Regions from separate parts of the Streptomyces sp. NPDC020299 genome, predicted to be linked through region 2. Evidence: riboswitches for the same ligand, from Rfam matches in the RefSeq annotation. Region 2 holds a riboswitch; each other region holds the start of a gene.
What was found. A riboswitch is a leader RNA that binds a small molecule or an ion and turns the genes downstream of it on or off. The one in region 2 is predicted to bind cyclic di-AMP.
Positions count from the first base shown of each region.

Region 1 (4,266 bases), on a different contig from region 2:
TACTTGGCGACGCGGTCGGAGCGGGCCGGGGCGCCGGTCTTGATCTGGCCGCAGTTCACCGCGACGGCGAGGTCGGCGATGGTGACGTCCTCGGTCTCGCCGGAGCGGTGGGACATCATGCACTTGAAGCCGTTGCGCTGGGCCATCTCGACGGCGTCCAGGGTCTCGGTCAGCGAACCGATCTGGTTCACCTTGACGAGCAGGGCGTTGGCGCTGCCCTCCTCGATGCCGCGGGCCAGGCGCTCCGGGTTGGTGACGAACAGGTCGTCGCCGACGATCTGGACCTTGTCGCCGAGCTTGTCGGTGATGACCTTCCAGCCGGCCCAGTCGTCCTCGAACAGCGGGTCCTCGATGGAGACGAGCGGGTAGGCCGCCACGAGCTCCTCGTAGTACTCCGTCATCTCGGCGGCGGAGCGGGACTTGCCCTCGAACTCGTACTTGCCGTCCTTGTAGAACTCGGACGCGGCGACGTCGAGCGCGAGCGCGATCTGCTCGCCCGGGATGTAGCCGGCCTGCTTGATGGCCTCGAGGATGAGGTCGAGGGCGGCGCGGTTGGACTCGAGGTTGGGGGCGAAGCCGCCCTCGTCGCCGAGGCCGGTGGACAGGCCCTTCGACTTCAGGACCTTCTTCAGGGTGTGGTAGACCTCGGCACCCCAGCGCAGCGCCTCGGAGAAGGACTCCGCGCCGATCGGGGCGATCATGAACTCCTGGATGTCCACGTTGGAGTCGGCGTGCGAGCCGCCGTTCAGGATGTTCATCATCGGCACCGGCAGCAGGTGCGCGTTCGGGCCGCCCAGGTAGCGGAAGAGGGGGAGGTCGCTGGCCTCGGAGGCGGCGTGGGCCACGGCGAGCGAGACGCCGAGGATGGCGTTGGCGCCGAGGGAGCCCTTGTTGTCGGTGGCGTCCAGGTCGAACATCGCCTGGTCGATCAGGCGCTGCTCGGTGGCGTCGTAGCCGACCAGCTCCGGGCCGATCTGCTCGATGACGGCGAGGACGGCCTTCTCGACGCCCTTGCCCAGGTAGCGGTTGGGGTCACCGTCGCGGAGCTCGATGGCCTCGAAGGCGCCCGTGGAGGCGCCGGACGGGACGGCGGCACGACCCGTGCTGCCGTCGTCGAGGCCGACCTCGACCTCGACCGTGGGATTGCCTCGGGAGTCCAGGATTTCCCGGGCTACGACGACGTCGATGGACGGCACGAGCATCTCCTTCTTGGATGTGACGCTGAAAGTGCGGGGCTGGTGTGCCTTGCGACTAGAGCCTAACCGTCCCGGGGCCATCGGCAGCCGACCGACCGCCTCGTGGACATGGCGACGGTACACATTGTTCCCCGTCGGAACAAAGGGCCGGAAGGGAAGAACCGGGGAAAAGACCGGGGAAAAGAAAAGACCCCGCCCCGGCGCGTACGGGGGAACACGCGCCGGAGCGGGGAGCCCCGTGGGGGACGGGGGGCGTGACCCTCACGGGGCCTCCATCATGGAGACCGCCGATATGAGGGCGCTGTGGTTCTGCTACCAGCCAGGTGTCACTTCAGGTGCAGCTGCTGGCCCGGGTAGATGACGTTGGCGTCGTCGATGATGTCCTTGTTCAGCTGGAACAGCTTCTGCCAGCCGCCGGCGACGTGGTGCTTCTCGGCGATCGAGCTGAGGGTGTCACCCTTGACGACCTTGTACTCGCCGTCGCCCTTCTCGACCTTCTTGCCGGTCGGGGTGGTGACGGTCTTCTTGGTGACGGTCTTCTCGGGGGCCTGGCGCTCCGTGGAGCGGTTGGCGGCCTGCTCGTCGGTCGAGCGGGTGCCGGCGCCGTTCGACGAGGAGCCGGCGGAGCTCGACGAGCTGCTGCTCGAACCGCTGTAGGTGGCGCCGGACAGACCCTTGCCGCAGACCGGCCAGGCACCCTTGCCCTGCGCGGCGAGGACCTTCTCGGCGACGGAGATCTGCTGGGACTTGGAGGCCTGGTTGGCCTGGGAGGCGTACTGCGTGCCGCCGTACGCGGCCCAGGTGGAGGCGGAGAACTGCAGACCGCCGTAGTAGCCGTTACCGGTGTTGATGGACCAGTTGCCGCCGGACTCGCACTGGGCGACCGCGTCCCACTCGGAGGCGGTGGCAGCGGAGGCGTTGCCGGCCGCCATCAGCGGGGCGGCGACGGCGGCACCGGTGACACCGGCGACAGCGATGGCGCGAACGGCCTTGGACGGACGACGGTGCTTGCCCTTGCCGGAAAACAGCATGGATCGATCCCCTCACCGACGCCTGCGAGGTGAGCTGTCGGGTTCGGGCCGGTTGAGTTGCCCGGCCGCACCTCGCGTGGTTCTCGTGCGAGGCGCGGCTTCACCCCTAGCCGTCCCCGGCGGTCTCTCGACCTCCGGGCCCGGCGCTTACCTTGGGTCCCCCGCTCCTGCCTACGGCGCTTGACGCGACGACTGTTCCCGGGCAGCCGCTGGCAGGATTCGGCGTTGCGGCGGCCGGGGCCCGCATTGGCGAGCGGTCATGACCGTAGACACGCGATCCGGTGAAATTCAAAGACGATCAGGGCTTCTGAGACTCATCCCACACTTTCACCAAACCGGACATCAAGCCCAAAACAGGGCGTCAACTCCCGCTACTTTGCACCCGTTTCGGCACTGAGTTCCAGGGTCTGACCGGGGGTGATGTTGTTCGGGTCGGTGCCGATGGCGTCCTTGTTGGCGGCGTAGAGCGCCCGCCATCCGCCGTCGAGGTCAAGGGAGTCGGCGATGGAGGCGAGGGTGTCACCGTCGCGCACGGTGTAGTCGCGTGCGGCGTGCCGGCCGGAGGCGCTGTCGGTGTGACTCTTTGTCACACTTTCGTCCGCACTGTCACCCCGATGACGGCCGCTGCTGCTCGCTCCGGTGTCCACAAGACTCCAAGAACCGCCGGTCTGCCATGAATCGTCCGATTCGGCGATCTCAGGGGACGCCGAGGACGAACCGTCGCTCCCCCCGGACTTCCCGGAGCCGGAAGATGCCGACTTGTCCGGCTTGGTGGAATCGTCCACACCCTTGGAGCCGGCGTCGGCACTCGAGCTCGGCGAGGGCGAGGCGTCCGACGAGGAGCCGGAATCGGACGACCCCGAATCCCCGGACGCCTTGGAGTCCTTGGACCCCTTGGAGTCCTTCGAATCGGAGGAACCAGACGAACCGGGTGAATTCGCGGAATTCGACGCGTTGGAGGAGTCGTCGGAGCCGGACGCCCCGGACCCCCCGACACCCGTGTCGACGTCCACCGAAGCGGAGTTCGACGTGAGGCCGGAGAGCAGGGCGCAGGTGGCCCAGTGCTTGGTGCCCTGGTCGTCGAGGATCTTCTCGGCGACCGCGATCTGCTGTGAGCGGCTGGCCTGGTCCGGGCTGGAGGCGTAGTCGAGGCCGCCGTACTTGTCCCAGTCGTCCTGGGACATCTGGAGGCCGCCGTAGTAGCCGTTACCCGTGTCGGCGCTCCACGAGCCGCCGCTCTCGCACTCGGCCACCTTGTCCCACGTGGTCCCGTCGGCCGCGTTGGCGGCGGATGCGCCGAGCAGCGGGATGGCGATGGCGGAGCCGGTCACTCCGGCCGCGACGAGGAGAGCCGGAGCCTGACGGGGGCGTCGGTGGCGACCGTTCCCGGAGAGCATGCGGAGACCTTTCGCAAGACAGCAGTGACCGGCGCGGCGGCTGCGGTGAGGCGCCGCGCTGACGAGTGAACGTATCGGCAGACGATCACTTGTCACAAGTTAATGCCGCGCAGATCACGTGAAGATCACAGAGTTGAACGCTGGTCACTTTTTTGTGAAGGCGCCGTCCGCCGCCCAGCTCACCAGCCGATTACCGGACGGGTGTGAACTCCACCGGCAAAGTACGCAGTCCACGCATGATGAGCCCCCCACGCCACCGCAAATCGGCTGGTTCCACCGCGAGTCGGAGGTCGGGTAGACGGGTGAGGAGGGTCGCGAGCGCGGTCTGGCCCTCCAGCCGGGCTAGCGGGGCGCCGAGGCAGTAGTGGATGCCGTGGCCGTAACCGAGGTGCTGATTGTCACGCCGTCCGAGGTCGAGGACGTCCGGGTCGGCGAACCTCTCGGGGTCCCGGTCCGCGGCGGCCAGTACGACGAGGACGGGGTCGCCGGGTGCGATGTCCTGCCCGCCGACGGTGAGCGGCCGGGTGGCGAACCGCCAGGTGGCGAGCTCCACCGGGCCGTCGTAGCGCAGGAGTTCCTCGACGCCCATCTCCAGCAGGTCCCGTTCGCCGCGCGCGAGGGAGTCCTGGAGCCGCTGCCGCT
Region 1 covers NZ_JBIRWL010000007.1:344,091-348,356, reverse strand. The annotation lists gene eno (phosphopyruvate hydratase) at 1-1,202, opposite strand, end outside; gene ACH45E_RS20580 (transglycosylase family protein) at 1,523-2,227, opposite strand; cyclic di-AMP (ydaO/yuaA leader) riboswitch at 2,232-2,416, opposite strand; gene ACH45E_RS20575 (transglycosylase family protein) at 2,599-3,624, opposite strand; gene ACH45E_RS20570 (cytochrome P450) at 3,815-4,266, opposite strand, start outside.
Region 1: it holds a riboswitch for cyclic di-AMP, as region 2 does, so the genes downstream of both, ACH45E_RS20580 (transglycosylase family protein) here and ACH45E_RS27420 (LysM peptidoglycan-binding domain-containing M23 family metallopeptidase) in region 2, are expected to answer to the same signal.

Region 2 (4,266 bases):
GTTGACGGACGGTGAGATAAGCCACGGCACCGAAGGGCGCCGGGCGGGAATACGCCCGCGCACACCGAAGACCGGACCCGGGGATCAGGGGTCCGGCCTTCGGTGGTCCAGGGACCGTCAGGCGACGGCGACGCCGTGCGAGCGGAGGTAGCCGACCGGGTCCACGTCCGAGCCGTAGTCCGGCGTGGTGCGGATCTCGAAGTGCAGGTGCGGGCCGGTCACGTTGCCGGTCGCGCCGGAGAGGCCTATCTGCCGGCCCGCGGCCACGGTCTGCCCGGCCGAGACGGAGATCGAGGAGAGGTGGCCGTACTGCGCGTAGTAGCCGTCGGCGAGCCTGATCACGACCTGGTTGCCGTAGGCGCCGCCCCAGCCGGCGGAGACGACCGTGCCCGCGCCCACGGCCTTGACGGAGGTGCCGGTCGGGACGACGAAGTCGACGCCCGTGTGGTAGCCGCTGGACCACATGCCGCCCGGCACGTGGTAGCCGGTGCCGATGGTGCCGCCCGACACCGGGAGGGTGAAGCCGGTGGCGGCGTTCGGCGCCGCGGCGGGCGCCGGCCGGGTCCGCGTGGCCGACCGCGAGGCCGAGGGCGTGGTCGTGTGCGCGGAGGACGAAGTCTTCCTGGAAGCGGAGGACTTGGTGCTCGTGCCGGTACCGGCGGCCTGCTTCCCGAGGGTCAGCTTCAGACCGGGGTGGATCAGCGAGGGATCGCTGCCGACGGCCTCGCGGTTGTCCGCGTAGAGCCGGTGCCAGCCGCCGCGGACGTCGTGCTCGTCGGCTATCTTCGCGAGCCAGTCGCCCGACCGGACCGTGTAGGTGTGCGCGCCCGCATGCGCTGCGGAGGCCTTCCGCTCGGCCACCGGCACGGCCTGGACGGCCTTTTCGGAAACGGAGTCCTTCGCGGTGGCCGCGGTGGCCGCATGGGCGCCGCCGGCCCCCATGAGGGGCAGCGCCAGCGCGGCGCCGCCGGTTCCGGCGACGGCGATGGAGCGGGTGAAACGCCGGTTCTTGGGACGGCGGTGCTTACCCTTCGCGGGCATGGCGAATTCCTCTCCGGCGCCTGCGAGGTGAGCTGTCGGGTTCGGGCTGGAGCTGCCCGGCCGCGCGCGGAGCACGGCTTCACCCCTAGCCGTCCCGGAGACCGGGACAGGCAGTCGTACCTGGTGGGTCCCCCGCTCCTGCCGTGCACGGGTGAGTGTGTCCGGGCTCCGGGCGGCGGCAGGATTCGGCGTTCCGTCCGGATTGGTGGCGAACGTAAGCGAGCGGGACACGAAGGGACAAGCAGATGGTTCCCTCTGTCCGTGTTTCGCTTGATCCGTTACGGGAATTCCCGGTCACCCTCCGTGAATTCCCTTCTCCTTCACCCCTTCAAATCCCAGGAAACTTATGCGGATTACGTGAACATGACGCACAACGGACGGTCACGAATATGACCCTCCTCACCACTCGACCCCCATTACCCCCTATTTCACGGTTAGTTATAACGAAGGACCCAATTCGGGCAGATTACTCAGATGCGTCGCAGCCGGATGACCGCCGCATCGAAGTCGCCGCGCAAACCCGTACGCAGCCCGTGGTGCAGCAGAACGGCACCCCGGTGGATTTCACCCGTTTCGCGGCATTCGTACGACGCCGTGGGGTCGAGGCCGCGCAGCCGCAGCGCGGGGACCGGCTCGCCGTACCGCTGCGCCTGGAGCCAGGCGAGGACGACCGTCTCGCCCCCGAGGACGTACTGCACCGCGCTCAGCCCGCCCTCCGGCGGCCGCAGCCGATGGAGGTCGCCGCGCTGCACGACCGGGCGGATCTTTTTGTAGAGCTCCACCCACTCCCGGGCCTCGGCGAGTTCCCCCTCCGTCCACTCCGAGAGGTCGCCACCGACGCCGAGAACCCCGGCCATGGCACTCACGAAGCGGAACTTCAGGGAGCTGACCCGGTCGTTGAGCTGGGTGTTCGGGCTGTCGGTGACCCAGGCGGCCATGACCCGCGCGGGATGGATCTGGCTGAAGCCGTGCTGGATGGCCAGCCGGTCCAGCGGGTCGGTGTTGTCGGAGGTCCACACCTGGTCCGTACGGCTCATGACGCCGAGGTCGATCCGGCCGCCACCACCCGAGCAGGACTCGAAGGCGACGCCCGGGTGGGCCGCCCGCAGCCGGTCGAGGAGCCCGTAGAAGCCCCGGACGTGGTCCACCCACAGGCGCTGCGGGTACGGCTCGGCGGGCCAGCCGGCGTCGGTGAAGCAGCGGTTGAAGTCCCACTTCACATAGTCGACCGGGGCGCTGGACAGGAGCCCGTCGAGCTGCTCCCAGAGGTACTGCCGGACCTCCTCGCGGGCGAGGTTGAGGACGAGCTGGTTGCGGAACTCCGTCCGCTTCCGTCCCGGCTGGAACTGCGCCCAGTCCGGGTGGGCGCGGTACAGCTCGCTGTCCGGGTTGACCATCTCGGGCTCGACCCAGATGCCGAACTGCATGCCGAGGGCGTGCACCTGGTCCGCGAGAGGCTTGAGGCCGTTCGGGAAGCGGTCGGGGTTGGGCGTCCAGTCGCCGAGACCGGCGCGGTCGCTGGTGCGGGCACCGAACCAGCCGTCGTCGACCACGAACAGCTCGACACCGATCGCCGCCGCCCGCCGGGCGAGGGTCGCCTGCTGCTCCTCGGAGATGTCGAAGTTCGTCGCCTCCCAGGAGTTGAACAGCACGGGCCGGTCGCGGTCGGCGTCCGGGATGACGTACGCCCGCTGATAGGCGTGCCAGGCACGGCTGGCACCGCCGAAGCCGCCGTCGCTCCACAGGCCCGCGAAGACGGGCGTGGTGTACGACTCCCCCGGCGCCAGGGTCAGCAGGCCCGAGTCGTCGTAGCCGGCGCCGCCGGTGATCTGCACGCGCGCGTCGGGGAGTTGGGCGACCGCGATCCGCCAGGACCCCGACCAGCCGAGGGCGCAGCCGTAGACCTCCCCGTGCTCCTCGCCGGCGCCGGTGTCGAGGGCGACCCAGGGCAGGTGCTGGTGACCGGTGTGACCGCGGCGGCTGCCGATGACCTTGTCGCCGTACGTGAGCGGAGCGCTGGTCAGCCGGGACTCGGCGGCCCAGCGGCCGTGCAGCTGGGACAGCCGCCAGCCGTCCCGGTCGGGCAGGGTCCAGGTGGCGGCGTCGGCGCGCAGCAGCTCCACGCGCGCGTCGCCGCCGTTGCCGACCGTCACCCAGCGCTCGACGACGTCCCCGCGCATCCGGTAGTGGAGCGTGACGGCAAGACCGCCGTCCCTGAAGCGCAGCCGCAGCTCGTCGCCCTCGGTGTCGTACGCCTCGAAGGTCCACTCGGTGCCGCGCCGCTCCTCGGTGCGCACGGACAGGGCGGGCCGGACGAAGCGGGGACCGCCCTCCACCGGGTACTCCTCGCGGCCGTCGAGCGGGGACTCGAAGGGCCAGTAGCCGGGCAGCGGACGGACGGCGAGGGCCTCGGCGTCGGCGAGCGCGACGCGCGGGCCCCAGTGGAGGTGGAGCAGCTCGTGCGCCTCCGTGAGATGCAGCGCGTAAGCGCTGGTGGGCCCCGTCAGGAGCCACGTACGACCGTTTTCGGCGATATCCACCATCGAACCCTCACAGGTGCCAACAGATCCGCTCACGCCCCAACATCATCAAGCGCCCGCGGCCCCGAGGCAACGCCTGTGGACAACTCATTGCCTGGGAAAACCGATGTCGTATCGTCGACAGCGTGCCCGCCGGCGAGCCGCGACGACGGGAGCGACCGCGAGGAGCCCACGTGACGCAGCAGGTCCCGTCGACCGAGCCGGAGCTGTCCGGAGTACGCAATTTCCGGGACGTGGGCGGCATGCCCACGACGGACGGACGGCGGGTGCGCTCCGGGGTGCTGTTCCGCAGCGGTCATCTCGCGCACGCCACCGATCAGGACGCGGTGTTCCTCTCCACACTGGGCCTGCACACGGTCTTCGACTTCCGCAACGCGGCCGACAAGAAGCTCGAGGGCCCGGACGTCGAGCTGCCCGGCGTGCGCAATGTGAACCTGCCGCTGAGCGACCCGGCGGACGGCGCCGAGTTCTGGAAGATGGTCCGCGACGGCGACCTCGACCAGCTGCGCGTCATCCTCGCGGACGGCAAGGCGGCGAACCGGATGATCACCTCGTACCGCCGGATCGTGAAGGAGCGCACGGCCGAGCACTCCCAGGTGCTGCACGCCCTCGCCGAGGACAGCGTCCCCGCGCTGATGCACTGCGCGGCGGGCAAGGACCGCGCGGGCATCTCCGTGGCCGTGAC
Region 2 covers NZ_JBIRWL010000011.1:187,891-192,156, reverse strand. The annotation lists gene ACH45E_RS27420 (LysM peptidoglycan-binding domain-containing M23 family metallopeptidase) at 118-1,041, opposite strand; cyclic di-AMP (ydaO/yuaA leader) riboswitch at 1,046-1,205, opposite strand; gene ACH45E_RS27415 (alpha-galactosidase) at 1,512-3,584, opposite strand; gene ACH45E_RS27410 (tyrosine-protein phosphatase) at 3,755-4,266, shown strand, end outside.

Region 3 (4,266 bases), on a different contig from region 2:
CGGGAGCTGGCGGAGACCGCGCTCGGCAAGATCGAGGCCGAGGTGGGGGAGGTGTACGCGGCCGTCGACCAGGACGGGGTGGACGGGCTCACCCTCGTCGAACCCGGCTACCTGATGCCCCACCCCACACTGCCCGCCGTACGGGTCCGGCGGCGCGACGACCTGTGGTGCGAGCCGATCAGCAAGGTCCTGCTGCGGCATCACGCCCTGTCCGACGACGAGTTGGCCGCCACGGCCCGCGCGGCCGTGGGTTCGCTGGCGACGGTCACCATGTCGGGGCCGGGGACCGTCGAGCTCCAGCCGTGCGGCGTCAACAAGGCCACCGGGCTGGCGCTGGCCGCCGACCACCTCGGGCTGAGCGCCGAACGGGCCCTTGCCTTCGGGGACATGCCCAACGACATCCCGATGTTCGACTGGGCCGCCCACGGTGTGGCGATGGCCGGCGCCCACCCCGAGCTGAAGGCGGTGGCCGACGAGATCACTCTGTCGAACGAGGACGACGGCATCGCCGTCGTCCTCGAAAGACTCTTTCCCTGAGCGGGGCTCGCTCCCTCAAGGGAGCGGAGCGGTCAGTACGCGCCGAACACGTTGTCGATCGAGCCGTAGCGGTGGGCGGCGTAGTTGCAGGCGGCCGTGATGTTGGCGACCGGGTCGTAGATGTTGTACGAGGTGCCGGCCACGTGGTAGCTGGCGAACGTGGGGTCGATGACCTGGAGCAGGCCCTTGGACGGGATACCGGCGGCCGCGTTGGAGTCCCAGAGGTTGATGGCCACCGGGTTGCCCGACGACTCGCGCATCACGTTGCGGTAGATGCCGTTGTACGAGCCCGGGATGCCCTTCTGCGCCATGATCGCGAGCGACTCGCGGATCCAGCCGTCGAGGTTGTTCGCGTACGGGAGCGTGGTGGCGGCCGCGGGGGCGGCCTTGGGGGCGCTCGTGGTGGTGGCCGCGGAGGCGCTGGTCGCGCCGATCAGCGGGAGGGCGAGCACGGCGGCACCGGTACCGGCGACGGCGAGCTTGCGGGCGAGGCGGGCGAAGGGGGCACGGTGCTGAGCGGCAGCAGACATGGCTGAGTTCCTCTCCGTCGCCTGCGAGGTGAGCTGTCGGGTTCGGGCTGGGAGGTGCCCGGCCGCGCCGCCCGAAGGCGGTGCGGCTTCACCCCTAGCCGTTCCGGGACGACGGGTGTCGCCCGTACCGGCGGCAAACCTGGGTCCCCCGCTCCTGCCGTCGTGAATGAGTTCGTCGATGGGTGTGACGGGCGGCGGCAGGATTCGGCGTTCCGCCCGACGGCCGGGAACGTATGCGAGAGCACATGTCCTGAACAAGCGCCGGATTCACATAAAGTCCTAGTTGACCTTGTTGTGAGGCGTATGAGGCGCTTGATCCTTTGCGTCTGCCAACCCTCAACTGCCCAATGGCGGCAAGCGGTGTGCCGGTGCCGGGCGGTGGGGTGTCCCGATCGGCCGAAGTGACCCAATTCACGGAATAGCATTTACGGCAAATAGGACATGAGGGGCGCCGCATCGGGTAGCGCATCGGGTGAGGGAGTGGAAGGCCAACTGCTCCAAGCGGCGCAGTCATGTCGTACTTCCGTGTAAGTCGATAAATATCTGTGCTTATCGACCGATCGAAAACATAACGGGCGTGATCCGATAGCGCCCGGCCTGTAACAGTGGGCGCCCTCGGTGATCGAAAGCTGACCGGATACGCTGACTTGAGTGAGGGCAGCGACCTATCGACAAACCGTGTGATCGCCAGCAGGCACCAGCAGACAGGAGACCCCTCGTGACCGTCGTCGGGCCGTTCGGGCTTAGCGTGCGGGACCAGGCTCTGGAAGCCGATGTCCAGGCCGGAATGGCGGCTGTCGAGGAGGGACTGCTCGAAGCCACCAAGAGTGAGGTCCCCTTCATCACCGAGGCCGCGCAGCACCTCGTGCGCGCGGGCGGGAAGCGGTTCCGGCCGCTGCTCGTGATGCTCGCGGCGCAGTTCGGGGACCCGTACGCGCCGGGGATCGTGCCCTCGGCCGTCGTCGTCGAGCTCACCCACCTCGCGACGCTCTACCACGACGACGTCATGGACGAGGCCGCGGTGCGCCGCGGAGTGGACAGCGCGAACACCCGCTGGGGCAACTCCGTCGCCGTCCTCACCGGCGACTTCCTCTTCGCCCGCGCCTCCCAGATCCTCGCCGACCTCGGCCCCGAGGCCGTACGGGTACAGGCCCTGGCGTTCGAGCGGCTGGTCACCGGGCAGATCCTGGAAACGGCGGGGCCGCAGGACGGCCGCGACCCGGTCGAGCACTACCTGGACGTCCTCGGCGGCAAGACCGGATCGCTGGTGGCGGTCTCCTGCCGCTTCGGCGCCATGATGTCCGGGGCCGACGAGACGGTCGTGGACGTCCTCACCCAGTACGGCGAGCGGCTCGGCGTCGCCTTCCAGCTCGCCGACGACGTGCTGGACATCGCCTCCGACTCCCACGAGTCCGGCAAGACCCCGGGCACCGACCTGCGAGAGGGCATCCCGACCCTGCCCGTGCTGCGGCTCAGGGAGCGGGCGGCCCGGCTGGGGCTGGCCGAGGACATCGCCCTGTGCGACCTGCTCGACTCCGACCTGACCGACGACGCCCGGCACGCCGAGGCGCTGGCCGCGCTGCGCGCCCACCCGGCGCTGGAGCAGGCCCGCCGGGACACCGTGCGCTACGCGGAGGACGCGCGGGCGGCGTTGGCGCCGCTACGGGAGTGCGACGCCAAGGCGGCGCTCCTGCAGCTGTGCGACGCGGTGGTGCACCGGGCCGGCTAGTGCCCGGATTCGCCTGGCGCGATCCGGTACGACCCCTACGGGTCGGAGGACATCCCGCTTCCCCGTGTCATACCGCAGGCGTACATCGAGTTGCCTCCCGGGTCTGACGCATCCTCACGGCCGATTTGGTGAGATGGAAACCACGGAAATCACCACTCCTCACCGATTCGGGTGAGAATGGCGGCTCAGGGTTGACGAGGGTGAGGGCAGCCGCCGCCGACGACGGAGGTAAGGCACACATGGCACCGTACGGATCCGACGACACCACGTCCGGCGACACCGCGTCCGACGACAGCATGGCCGACACCGACACGGCCCACGGACGCCGCAAGGCGGCCCGGTACGTCGTACCGGTCGCGGTGGTGGGGGTGGCGGCGGCGACCATCGGGCTGGTCCCGGCGCTCGCCGACTCCGGCGACCCCGACCTGCCGAAGATCAGCGCACAGCAGCTCATAAACAAGATCGCCGCGTCGGACGTGCAGCAGCTGTCCGGCACGGTGCGGTTCAGCACCAACCTCGGCCTGCCGAATCTCGGCGGGCTGGAGAGCAGCCTGCTGTCCGGGGCCGGCAGGGGCGGCGACGGCTCGTCGGCGGACCCGAAGTCCAAGCTCACCGAACTGCTCTCGGGCAGTCACACGCTGCGCGTGGCGGCCGACGGCCCGGACCGCCAGAAGGTCTCGCTGATGGAGAGCGCCGCCGAGTACAGCCTCATCCACGACGGCAAGGACGTCTGGGGCTACGACAGCAAGTCCAACGAGGTGTACCACGGCACCGCGGACCAGGACGGCAGGCAGCAGCGGGAGAAGACCCCCGCCACGCCGAAGGACTTCGCCGACGAGGCCCTGAAGTCCGTCGACGACACCACGTCCGTGACCGTCGACGGCACCGTCCAGGTCGCCGGCCGGGACGCCTACAAGCTGCTCATCAAGCCCAAGCAGTCCGGCACCACGGTGGGTGCGATCAGCATCGCCGTGGACGCGAAGACGGGGACGCCGCTGAAGTTCACCCTGACCCCGTCGAGCGGCGGCGCCGCCGTCGTGGACGCGGGTTTCACCCAGGTCAGCTTCGCCAAGCCGGCCGCCTCGACCTTCGACTTCACCCCGCCGAAGGGCGCGAAGGTCACCGAGGGGGACGACGCGGCCAAGGCTCCGGACGCGGCCAAGGCGCCCGGGAAGCGCGCCCCGAAGTCCCACGAGGACCTCGCCAAGGGCCGCGGCGGCTTCGACGTCCTCGGCAAGGGCTGGAACTCGATCGCCACCTTCGACTCCGGCAGCGAGGGCGGCCTGCCGACCGGTAAGGGCGGCGGGGACATGGGCGGCTTCCTCGGCTCGCTCGGCGACCACGTGACCGGCAAGTTCGGCAAGGGCACGGTGTTCTCCACCCGCCTGGTCAACGCCCTGATCACGGACGACGGCAAGGTCTACGTCGGCACCGTGACCAAGAACGCGCTGGTGAAGGCGGCCGACGCGG
Region 3 covers NZ_JBIRWL010000019.1:8,034-12,299, reverse strand. The annotation lists gene ACH45E_RS36165 (HAD family hydrolase) at 1-537, shown strand, start outside; gene ACH45E_RS36160 (transglycosylase SLT domain-containing protein) at 570-1,067, opposite strand; cyclic di-AMP (ydaO/yuaA leader) riboswitch at 1,073-1,255, opposite strand; gene ACH45E_RS36155 (polyprenyl synthetase family protein) at 1,786-2,796, shown strand; gene ACH45E_RS36150 (outer-membrane lipoprotein carrier protein LolA) at 3,036-4,266, shown strand, end outside.
Region 3: it holds a riboswitch for cyclic di-AMP, as region 2 does, so the genes downstream of both, ACH45E_RS36160 (transglycosylase SLT domain-containing protein) here and ACH45E_RS27420 (LysM peptidoglycan-binding domain-containing M23 family metallopeptidase) in region 2, are expected to answer to the same signal.

Region 4 (4,266 bases), on a different contig from region 2:
GCCTGGGGCCGGGGGCGTTCTTGTCCGGCGGGAAACAGAATCGCTGGGCCACGGCGAGATCCAGTGCCGCCCACACGCCCAGACCGACCGCCATCGCCCCCAATGCGGCCGAGGCGACGACCACGATCCGGATAAAGCTGCGCACCCTGGCCCTTTCCGCCTCCTCGGCCTGATAGGCGGAGTGCAGCGTAATGGCGGCCAGTTCCCTCAACTCCCCGGCGGGCGCTTTCTCGGCGGCTTCCAGATACTGGAGGCACACGTCGTCCTTCGGCAGGTGGAGTCTCGCGTGCGACAGCGCGTACAGCCGCTTGTTCGGGAGTTCTCCGTCCGGGGCTATGCGCAGCAGAGCCACCTCGGCCTCGTGCATGTTGGCCAGGGCCCGATCCGCCGAGGCGCCCGACATCCGCCAGAACCAGCCCCTGACCCCCCGGCGTTCCAGCGCGTTCCGGGCCGCCCCGAGATGCGTTCTTATTTTCTTCACGATCTCGGCATCGGGTGCGGATATACCCTCCGGAGCCGCCTCGCGCATTTTCAGGAATTTATTGAGCTGCCCTTGGAGATGCGCAATGTGGGCATTTGTTCGTTGAAACCAAGACGATCCTGCGAATGCGACATCCCTGTCACTGTCCACGGCGGGAGATTCTTTGCTCTCGTCCACCATGAGTGAAACCTCCTCGACAGCTCCCTTTTCCCAGTTGACACCTCCCGCAGCAGTGGCGGCAACCGCTCCCGCCCCACCGCTCACGCCCGGGTTTCGTGGGAAACTGAGCCCGTACCGGTGGTCGGATTGGGCGGCGGGCCATGGCGGATACGGAGATCGACTACGCGGCGGTGTTCCAGGCCCTGCCGGGCATGGTCGCCCTGCTGACTCCGGACCTGGTGTACGCGGAAGCGAACGAGGAGTTCCTGCGGATGGCCGGGCGCAGCCGCGAGGAGGTGGTGGGCCGTCACCTGTTCGAGGTCTTCCCCGACAACCCCAACGACAACGGCGCCACGGGCATGCGGAATCTGGGCGCCTCCCTGCACCGGGTGCTGGACACCGGCGAGCGCGACACCATGGCGCTCCAGCGGTACGACGTCGAGTCCGCCGACCGGCCCGGGCACTGGGAGGAGCGCTACTGGAGCCCGGTGAACGCGCCGGTGCTGGGACCGGACGGGACGGTGGTGCTGCTGGTGCACCGGGTCGAGGAGGTCACGGAGCTGATCCGGGCCCGGAGCGGCGCGGACAGCGACCGTACCCAGGTGCTGGAGGCCGAGCTGTACCGGCGCGCACGGGAGTTGCAGGAGCTGAACGAGCAACTGCGCAGGACCCAGGCCCGTGACCGGAAGGTGGCGCTCGCCCTCCAGGAGGCGATGCTCCCCGCCCGCCGGTGGGTGGCGGGCCACCGGGCCGCCGTCCGCTACCGGCCCGCGGTGAGCGCGCTGAACGTGTGCGGGGACTGGTACGACCTGGTCGACCGGGGCGGCGGCGACTGCATCGGCGTCTCGGTCGGCGACGTGGTGGGGCACGGTCTGCGGGCCGCGTGCGTGATGGGACAGTTGCGCAGCGCGCTGAGCGCCGCCTGCCGCGTCGCCGAGGGCCCGGCGCAGGCCCTGAACGCCCTCGGGGAGTACGCTCATGTGCTCGACGGCGCGGAGTCGGCGACGGCGGTGACGGCGTTCATCGACTTCGAGCGGCACACCCTGATGTACAGCAGCGCCGGCCACCCGCCGCCCGTACTGGTCCACCGCGACGGCACCGTGGAGTTCCTCGACCGGGCCACCGACGCCCCGCTGGACGCCCGGCCCGACCCGCGGCCCCGGCCCGAGGCGCACACCGGGTTCGCCGAAGGCGCCCTCCTCGTCCTGTACACCGACGGCCTGATCGAGCGTCGACGCGAGGACATAGACGTCGGGCTGGCGCGCCTCGCCGACGCCCTCGGCCGGCACCGTGACGCGGACCCGGAGGACCTCGCCGACGCCGTCCTGCGGGAGTTGCTTCCGAGGGAGGGCGCGACCGACGACACCGCGCTCGTCATCATGCGGTTGTGAGGCGTTGTGAGGCGTCATCATGCGGCTGTGCGGCGGGGTTTCGTACGCTTCTCCGGGCATCTTCACCGGATGGTCACGAGCGCCAAGATGAATATCACAATTACGTATCGGACATTCCGCTCTTCAACCTTCACACCAGCCACACAAGTTGGTTAAGTTGGCGTTCAGACCGCACGGCTCCCCCTGGCGAACCTCGCCGGGCCGCGCGGCCTCCGCCGAATCCGGTGTCCCCGCAGGGCAACGGAACCGGGGACCCAACCGACTTGGGGTGAATCGGCCCGACCGCCCGACGGGGCAGGGCCGTAGGGCATGCCTTCCACCATCGACCGCCCGAACCCGCCAGCTAACCCGGTAGGCGGAGCACGGAAGGAGTACGTCCCCCATGGCGCGCGAAAGCCGCGACGAGGTTCGGCAGCGAATCGACAGCCTTTACGACCAGACCGAGAGCGCCACGGGGAACTTCAACGCGACCCGCGCGACATCGGGGGGATCGCCCGGTCGTGGTGTGCGCCTCCGCAGGTCGGACAGGGGGACCGATCCCGGTCTGGACAGCATCGCCCAGCAGTGGATGACCGGGGCCCGTTCCAAACTCGGCCCCACCACCCCCGCCATACTCCCGGCCGACCGGTCGTCGCAGCGTCCGGCCAGCCCCGCCGCCCTGGACAACATCGCCCGCCAGTGGATGACGGGGGCCCGCTCCAAGCTGGGACCCACCTCCCCCGCCATACTCCCGGCCGACCGGTCGTCGCAGCGTCCGGCCGGGCGGCGCGCCGACGTCCCGATCCCGAAAGAGCTGCTGGAAGCGGCCGAGCGCATCCTGCCGGAGCTGACCGGCGGGTCTTCCGGGCAGACGGGCGCCCGCGCCGTGCCGGAGCTGACGGCCCGCCCCAGGGCGGAGCTGACCGCCGGGCCCGTGGCCGCGCTGCCGGCCGTGCCGGAGCCGCGGCAGGAGACCCCCCTCGCGCTGCCCGCGGCCGGGCCGCGGCGGTCCACGCCGCTGGCCTCGAAGGAGAAGAACCAGAAGAAGCTCGCCGCGGCCCGGGACCTCCTCGCCCGCCGGATCGCCCAACCGGGCGGCACGCCCGCACCCCGCCCGGCGGCCGCGGCGGCCGAGTCCGCGCCTCCCGCCGCTCAGCCTTGGCGCGGCGACCCCGAGCAGGCCCTTCAGCCCGCGGAGCAGGAGTGGCTGCGCCAGCAGTGGTCCGGGCTCAGTGGGGGCTTGTCCGCCACAGGCAGAGCGACGGCCAGCGGAGCCGCGCCGGCCGGGAGGGGCGCGATGGCCGGTGCCGGCATGGCAGCCGCCCCGGCCATGGCCCCCGGTGCCGGGGCAGCCATCGGTACCGCCCCGTCCATGGGCGTCGCCGCCCAGGGCGCGACCCCGATGACCGCCACCGGAACCTTCAGCGTCCCCAACCCGCTGACGGACAGCGGGGCGTTCAGCGTCCCCAACCCCGTCGCGAACACCGGGACTTTCAGCGTTCCCAACCCCCTCACGGACAGCGGGGCGTTCAGCGTCCCCAACCCCGTCGCCAACACCGGGACTTTCAGCGTTCCCAACCCCCTCACGGACAGCGGGGCGTTCAGCGTCCCCAACCCCGTCGCCAACACCGGGACTTTCGCCGTCCCCAACCCCGTCGCGAACACCGGGACCTTCAGCGTCCCCAACCCCCTCACGGACAGCGGGGCGTTCGCCGTCCCCAACCCCGTCGCGAACACCGGGACCTTCAGCGTCCCCAACCCGCTGACGGACAGCGGGGCGTTCAGCGTTCCCAACCCCGGCACCTTCAGCGTGCCCAACCCCCTCACGAACGCCGGACCGGTCCCCGCCCCAGCCCCCCTCGCCAACACGGCAACCGTCACCGCTCCCACCCCCGTCACGAACACGGACATCTTCAGCGCCCCCAACCCGCTCGCGGACAGCGGCGCGTTCCCCTCGACGCCCCCCTGGGCCGCCCCCGGAGTCTTCGCCTCTGTCACCCCGCCCGTCGCGCCCAGCCCCGTACCCCCGTCACCGGCCCCCGTCGCGGCCCCGGTGCCGACTCCGGCCCCGACTCCTGCCCCTGCCCCCACTCCAGCCCCCGCCCCCGCCCCCGCCCCCTACGAGGGAAGAGCCGCGCAGGCGCTGGCGTTCGCTCGGGCTCAGGTCGGGCGGCCCTGTGTGTGGGGGGCGACCGGGCCGGACTCCTACGACTGCTCGAGTCTCACCCAGGCCGCCTGGCGAGCCGCAGGCGTGGC
Region 4 covers NZ_JBIRWL010000008.1:215,242-219,507, forward strand. The annotation lists gene ACH45E_RS22030 (hypothetical protein) at 1-661, opposite strand, end outside; gene ACH45E_RS22035 (SpoIIE family protein phosphatase) at 802-2,031, shown strand; cyclic di-AMP (ydaO/yuaA leader) riboswitch at 2,235-2,405, shown strand; gene ACH45E_RS22040 (NlpC/P60 family protein) at 2,414-4,266, shown strand, end outside.
Region 4: it holds a riboswitch for cyclic di-AMP, as region 2 does, so the genes downstream of both, ACH45E_RS22040 (NlpC/P60 family protein) here and ACH45E_RS27420 (LysM peptidoglycan-binding domain-containing M23 family metallopeptidase) in region 2, are expected to answer to the same signal.